Regions from separate parts of the Streptomyces sp. NPDC047886 genome, predicted to be linked through region 2. Evidence: predicted binding sites of a transcription regulator. Region 2 holds the regulator's gene; the other holds the start of a gene.

Region 1 (3,403 bases), on a different contig from region 2:
ACCGCTCCAGGTTCCGTACGCCCGCCTCGCGCGTGTACTCCCCGGCGAGCCTGCGCAGCGCGTCCTCCTCGATGACGACCTCGCCGTCACCCAGTCCGGCCCGCTCCAGCTGCCGGGGCAGCAGGTGGTCACGGGCGATGACGATCTTCTCGTCCTCCGTGTAGCCGTCGAGCCGGACGAGCTCCATCCGGTCGAGCAGCGCCTCGGGGATGGCTTCGAGCACATTGGCGGTGGCGAGGAAGACGACGTCGCTCAGGTCGAGTTCCACCTCCAGGTAGTGGTCCCGGAAGGTGTGGTTCTGCGCCGGGTCGAGTACCTCCAGGAGGGCGGCCGCCGGGTCTCCCCGGAAGTCGGAGCCCACCTTGTCGATCTCGTCGAGGAGGACGACGGGGTTCATGGAACCGGCCTCCTTGACGGCGCGCACGATGCGGCCGGGCAGCGCGCCCACGTAGGTGCGCCGGTGGCCCCGGATCTCGGCCTCGTCCCGTACGCCGCCGAGGGCGACCCGGACGAACTTCCGTCCCATGGCGTGGGCGACGGACTCGCCGAGGCTGGTCTTGCCGACGCCCGGAGGGCCGACGAGCGCCAGCACGGCGCCGCCGCGCCGCCCGCCGACGACACCGAGGCCGCGCTCGGCGCGCCGCTTGCGCACCGCGAGGTACTCGGTGATGCGCTCCTTGACGTCGTCCAGGCCCGCGTGCTCGGCGTCGAGGACGCGCTTGGCGCCCCTGATGTCGTACGCGTCCTCGGTCCGCTCGTTCCACGGCAGTTCGAGGACCGTGTCGAGCCAGGTGCGGATCCAGGACCCCTCGGGGGACTGGTCGCTGGCCCGCTCCAGCTTGTCGACCTCCTTGAGCGCGGCCTCGCGGACCTTCTCGGGCAGGTCGGCGGCCTCGACGCGGGAGCGGTAGTCGTCGCCCTCGTCCTCGCCGTCCTCCCCGTTGAGCTCGCGCAGCTCCTTGCGTACGGCGTCGAGCTGGCGGCGGAGCAGGAACTCGCGCTGCTGCTTGTCGACGCCCTCCTGGACGTCCTTGGCGATGGACTCGGCGATGTCCTGCTCGGTGAGGTGGTCGCGGAGCTGTTCGGTGGCGAGCTTGAGGCGGGAGACGGGATCGACGGTCTCCAGGAGGGTGACCTTCTGGTCCAGTGTCAGGAAGGGCGAGTAGCCGGAGTTGTCGGCGAGGGCGGAGACGTCGTCGATCTGCTGGACCCGGTCCACGACCTGCCAGGCGCCGCGCTTGCGCAGCCAGCTGGTGGCGAGGGCCTTGTACTCCTTGACGAGTTCGGCGACCGCGCCCGGCAGCGGGTCGGGCGCGGACTCGTCCACCGCGGTCCCCTCGACCCACAGGGCGGCGCCGGGCCCCGTCGTCCCCGCCCCGATCCGGACCCGGCCCCGGCCCCGGATGAGCGCTCCGGGATCGCCGTCGGAGAGCCGCCCTACCTGCTCGACCGTGCCGAGGACGCCGATCCCGGCGTACGTCCCGTCCACCCGCGGCACCAGCAGGACGCGTGGCTTGCCGGTATCGCCACGGGCGGCCGCCTGTGCGGCCTCCACCGCCGCGCGCACGTCGTTGTCGGACAGGTCGAGCGGCACGACCATGCCCGGCAGCACGACCTCGTCGTCGAGCGGCAGCACGGGCAGGGTGAGCGGTGTGGACGTCGAAGCCATGATCTCCCCTTAGGCAGTCAAGTTGAGCTGTATCGACTCAATGCTCGGGAGCCCGGAGGTGTTCCCACCGTTCGCTGACAGCGATCGCCCGACAGCGCCGCCGTGTCCGTACGGGGAACCCGGGCCGCCCGCGCCGGTGTTCGGCCCGGGTCGTTGTCAGTGGCCGCTGCGACGATGGCGGGACATCGCACCGATCGGGAGTGACACATGGGCACCTGGGACATCGCCCCCTTCGACAACGACACGGCGGCGGATTTCGCGGGCGGCCTCGACGACGCGCCCGAGGGCGAGCGGGAGGCCCTCATCCGGAGCGCGCTCGCCCGCGCCGCCGGCACCGACGACTACCTGGAGGCGGACGTCGCCGACGAGGCGATCGCCGCGGCGGCGCTGGTCGCGGCACAGCGCCCCGGCGGTACGCCCGTCACGACCGCCTACGGCCCCCAGCGGCCCATACCGCCGCTCCCGGCCGAGCTGGCCGGACTCGCCGTCCAGGCCCTCGACCGTGTGGTCAGCGACCCGTCGGAGCTGCTGGAGCTGTGGGGCGAGACGGACCACGCGGGCCCGTGGCGGTCGACCGTCGACCGCCTGCGGCAGACGCTGCTGCGCGAGCCCCCGGGCGGGCGGCCGATACCGACGGCGACCTGAGCGGCCCGGAAGCGGGACGTTCCGCGCCGACGCGTCGTGGCAGGGTGTTTCGGCCACCGAGCGGGCGGTCCACGCCACATCCGCGGTGATCCTTTGCCCTCGTCCCGGGTCGCACTAGTGTCGGGCGGGTGACTGCCGGGTCGGCCATGGGCCACGCACGAGTGAGGCGCCCGGCCTCGGCGTGAGCGCGAGGCGGGCCAGAGCCCCGCCTTCCCCTCTCCTCGTCCTCGCCACGCGGCGCCCGCGTGCGGCGCCCGCACTTCCGCGGAACCACGACCTGGAGAGAAACCGCACATGTCACACGACCAGCAGCACCGGCCGGGCCCGACGGCCGTCGAACTGAACCACACCGCCGTCTACGCCAGGGACCGGCGGTTGTCCGCCGAGTTCATCGCCGCCGTCCTGGGCCTGGAGGTGGGTGCGCCGTTCGGGCCGTTCCTGCCCGTGGACCTCGGCAACGGCGTGACGCTCGACTACTACGAGAAGACGGACGAGCCGATCCAGTCGCAGCACTACGCGTTCCTCGTGCCCGACGAGCGGTTCGACGGGATGATCGAGCGCCTGGAGGCGGTCGGCGTCACCTACTACGCGGACCCCTCCCACACCGAACCGGGCCGGATCAACCGGCTCTTCGGCGGGCGCGGCGCGTACTTCGACGACCCGGACGGCCACAACATGGAGATCATGACCCGGCCGTACGCCCGCTGACGACGCCGGAGGGCGGACGGCTGACACTGACCGCTGACGGCAGACGGCGACGGCGACGGCGACGGCGACGGCAGACACTGACGGCAGCCGGCCGGCCGACGGCCGACGGCCGACGCCGGTCGGGGCGGCTCTCCGCCCCGACCGGGGGCCGGCCGGAAAGCGGCGCCGCCGGGTGCGCCCCGGCCCCGGCCGCGACTCCGGCACGAGACCCGGACGAGACTCCCCCACCCCGGGAAATCCGGTGGCGGCCGGACCGCGCCCCCGTATGCAATGACCGCATGATGAGTTCAGCTATTACCGAGGTGTGGGTGCACGGATGGGCCGTCAACCGGGGGACCCCACCGCCCGTGGCCGAGCCCTGGGGTTACCGCATCGACGTGG
Region 2 (3,403 bases):
CGTCGGGCGACGAGGAGAGCGGTGGCCCCGAGGAGGGCTGACAGCCTCGGGACCGGCGGCCTCCGGGCCGCCGGCCCCCCGGCTGACGTAGTGGATGTGGTGATCGTCCGGGAGGAGGGACGTCGATGAGTACGAAGGACTTCGTCGAGAAGGACTACTACAAGGTTCTCGGCGTCCCCAAGGACGCCACCGAGGCCGAGATCAAGAAGGCGTACCGGAAGCTCGCCCGAGAGTTCCACCCGGACGCCAACAAGGGCGACGCCTCCGCCGAGGCGCGCTTCAAGGAGATCTCCGAGGCGAACGACGTCCTCGGGGACCCCAAGAAGCGCAAGGAGTACGACGAGGCGCGCGCCCTGTTCGGCAACGGAGGCTTCCGGCCGGGACCCGGTGGCGCCGGCGGCACGTTCAACTTCGACCTGGGCGACCTCTTCGGGGGCGCCCAGGGCGGGCCCGGCGGCGCCGGCGCGGGCGGCTTCGGCGGCGGCCTCGGCGATGTGTTCGGCGGGCTGTTCAACCGCGGCGGCGCGGGCACCCGCACACAGCCGCGCCGGGGCCAGGACATCGAGTCCGAGGTGACGCTCAGCTTCACCGAGGCGGTGGACGGGGCCACGGTCCCGCTGCGGATGTCCAGCCAGCAGCCGTGCGCCGCCTGCTCGGGCACCGGCGACAAGAACGGCACCCCGAGGGTCTGCCCCACCTGCGTCGGCACCGGCCAGGTGTCGCGGGGCGGCAGCGGCTCGTTCTCGCTCACCGACCCGTGCGTGGACTGCAAGGGCCGCGGGCTGATCGCCCAGGACCCGTGCGACGTCTGCCACGGCAGCGGACGCGCCAAGTCGTCGCGCACCATGCAGGTCCGCATCCCGGCGGGCGTGTCCGACGGGCAGCGGATCCGGCTGCGCGGCAAGGGCGCGCCCGGCGAGCGGGGCGGACCGGCAGGCGACCTGTACGTGGTCGTGCACGTCGACGCCCACCCCGTGTTCGGCCGCAAGGACGACAACCTCACCGTCACGGTGCCCGTCGCGTTCCACGAGGCGGCGCTCGGCGGTGAGATTAAGGTGCCGACGCTCGGCGGGCCCCCGGTCACGCTGAAGATCCCGGCCGGCACACCCAACGGCCGTACGATGCGCGCCCGGGGCAAGGGCGCCGTGCGCAAGGACGGTACGCGCGGAGACCTGCTGGTCACCGTCGAGGTGGCGGTGCCCAAGGAGCTCGGCGACAAGGCGCGCGAGGCGCTGGAGACGTACCGCGAGGCGACCGCGGGCGAGGACCCGCGGGCGGATCTGTTCCAGGCCGCGAAGGGGGCTTGACGCCACGATGGACCCACGTCGACGACAGCGCGAATTCGGTAGCGGTGCCTACGAACTGACCGACGAGACACCGGTGTACGTCATCTCGGTGGCGGCCCAGCTGAGCGGGCTTCACCCGCAGACGCTGCGCCAGTACGACCGGCTCGGGCTGGTCTCCCCGGACCGTACGGCCGGCCGCGGCCGGCGCTACTCGGCCCGTGACATCGAGCTGCTCCGGCAGGTGCAGCAGCTGTCGCAGAACGAGGGCATCAACCTGGCCGGCATCAAGCGGATCATCGAGCTGGAGAACCAGGTCGCCGCGCTCCAGGCCCGGGTGGCCGAACTGAGCGCGGCGGTCGACGGCGCGGCGGCGGCGATGCGCCAGCGCGAGGCGCAGGTGCACGCCTCGTACCGGCGCGACCTGGTGCCGTATCAGGACGTGCAGCAGACGAGCGCGTTGGTCGTGTGGCGGCCGGGCACCAAGCGCGGCGAGTGACCGGAGCTGCGAGCGATGTCTCGGCGTGCGCGGAAGGCCCCCTCTTCGGAGGGGGCCTTCCGCGTCGTGGGGCGCCGCGCGTGTGGGGATTCCCGTATGCGGACACGGGGGAGCGGAGCCCTGGCGGGGCGCGTGTGGGTGGCCGGTGTGTTGCTGTCGCTGACGGCGGTGGGCTGCGGCGGCACCGGTACGGGTACGGGCACGGGTGCCGCGGCCGGCTCCGGCGGCACGGGGGCGCCCGCGCCCCCGGTCGCGTCACCGTCCGCCGCGCCGCCCGCCGCCTCGTCCGCGTGCCCGCCGTCCGGTGTGCGGGTCGCCACCGGTCCCGTGGAGGCGGCCATGGGGCTGCGGGCGATGGGCGTGACCCTCACCAACTGCGGCACGCGGCCCTTCGAGGTGAGCGGCTACCCCGATGTCGCCGTCCTGGACGAGGAGCGCGAGAAGCTGGACGTCTCGGTGCGGCTCGGTACGAACAGCGTCGACGGAACGGCGCGCCGCTCCACGTTCACGCTGCGGCCCGGCGAGCGGGCCAGGGCGTCCCTGCTGTGGCGGAACACGGTGACCCGCGCGGACATCGTGGCGACGAGCGGTGCCTATCTGACGGTCGTGCCCGCGCCGGGTGCGGCGGCGCAGACGGTGGCGCCGTCGGACGGCCCGCTGGACCTGGGCAACACCGACGCCGTCGAGGTCACCCCGTGGGCGCCCGGACAGGGCTGACGTACGCTCAGGGCGTCCAGCCGCCGCCCAGCCGCGTCCAGCCGCCGTCCAGCGTCTCTCCCGGGTCCCCTACGGGGTCAGGTCGGCCACGAACGCCGTCGCCGTCTCCCACCATGGCTGCGCGCCCGTCCCGAAGGCCGCGGCGAGGGTGGTGCCGACCGCGAGGTCCAGCGGTGTGACGTCGGCCCCGTCGAGCCACTCCGCACCGACCCTGCCGTCACCGGTGGAGTCCAGCAGGCCGAGGCGGCGCCCGTCGCGCAGGAGGCGGCTCTCGGCGTACGAGCAGGGGACGAGCCGGTAGGCGGTGCCGCCGACGGTCGTGTCTACGCGGTACGAGCGGCGGGTGAGCCGGCCCTTGGCGGGGGCGATGGGCGCGGGGGCGCCGTCGGCGGTGAAGGTGAGCGCGCCGGGGGTGCGGGTGCCGATGGGCACGTGCTCGTCCGGCTCGGTGCCGGGGGCGCGGACGAGCCGTACGGCCGGCAGGCCGGGACCGGAGACGGCGAGGGTGCCGGCGGTGTGGTCCAGCTGGACGTCGACAACGGCATCGGCGGCGGAGAATCGTTCGTTCACTCGCAGGACTCCTGCTCCAGGATCCCGGACCGGGCGATGAGATAGCCGAGTTGGGCGCGGCTGCCGCTGCCCAGCGCGGAGGCGAGCTTGGCGATGTGGGCCCGGCAGGTCCGTACGTTCATCCCGAGCCGGCGGGCGATGGCCTCGTCCACATGGCCCTCGACCAGCAGCTTGGCGATGGAGCGCTGGACGCCGCTTATGCCGTCGACGGTGGGAGCGTAGGAGACCTCCTCGTCCCAGGGCACCCCGCGTAGCCAGAACTGGTCGAAGACGCCGACGAGATACTGCACGAGGCCCTCGTGGCGGAGTTCCAGGGCGACTTGGCGGTCGCGGC

What was found. The regulator HspR, encoded in region 2, represses chaperone genes until heat shock. The targets are predictions, from matches to a motif close to TTGAGNNNNNNNNNCTCAA.
Region 1: the regulator HspR is predicted to act here: its motif matches at 1,692-1,710, upstream of lon (endopeptidase La).

What each region holds. Positions count from the first base shown of each region.
Region 1 is NZ_JBIDCF010000002.1:473,584-476,986, forward strand. It holds gene lon (endopeptidase La) at 1-1,669, opposite strand, end outside; gene ACGF5U_RS07805 (DUF4259 domain-containing protein) at 1,877-2,314, shown strand; gene ACGF5U_RS07810 (VOC family protein) at 2,609-3,022, shown strand; gene ACGF5U_RS07815 (GNAT family N-acetyltransferase) at 3,301-3,403, shown strand, end outside.
Region 2 is NZ_JBIDCF010000003.1:196,585-199,987, reverse strand. It holds gene grpE (nucleotide exchange factor GrpE) at 1-41, shown strand, start outside; gene dnaJ (molecular chaperone DnaJ) at 126-1,307, shown strand; gene ACGF5U_RS12445 (heat shock protein transcriptional repressor HspR) at 1,315-1,782, shown strand; gene ACGF5U_RS12440 (DUF4232 domain-containing protein) at 1,879-2,499, shown strand; gene ACGF5U_RS12435 (hypothetical protein) at 2,569-3,069, opposite strand; gene ACGF5U_RS12430 (helix-turn-helix transcriptional regulator) at 3,066-3,403, opposite strand, start outside.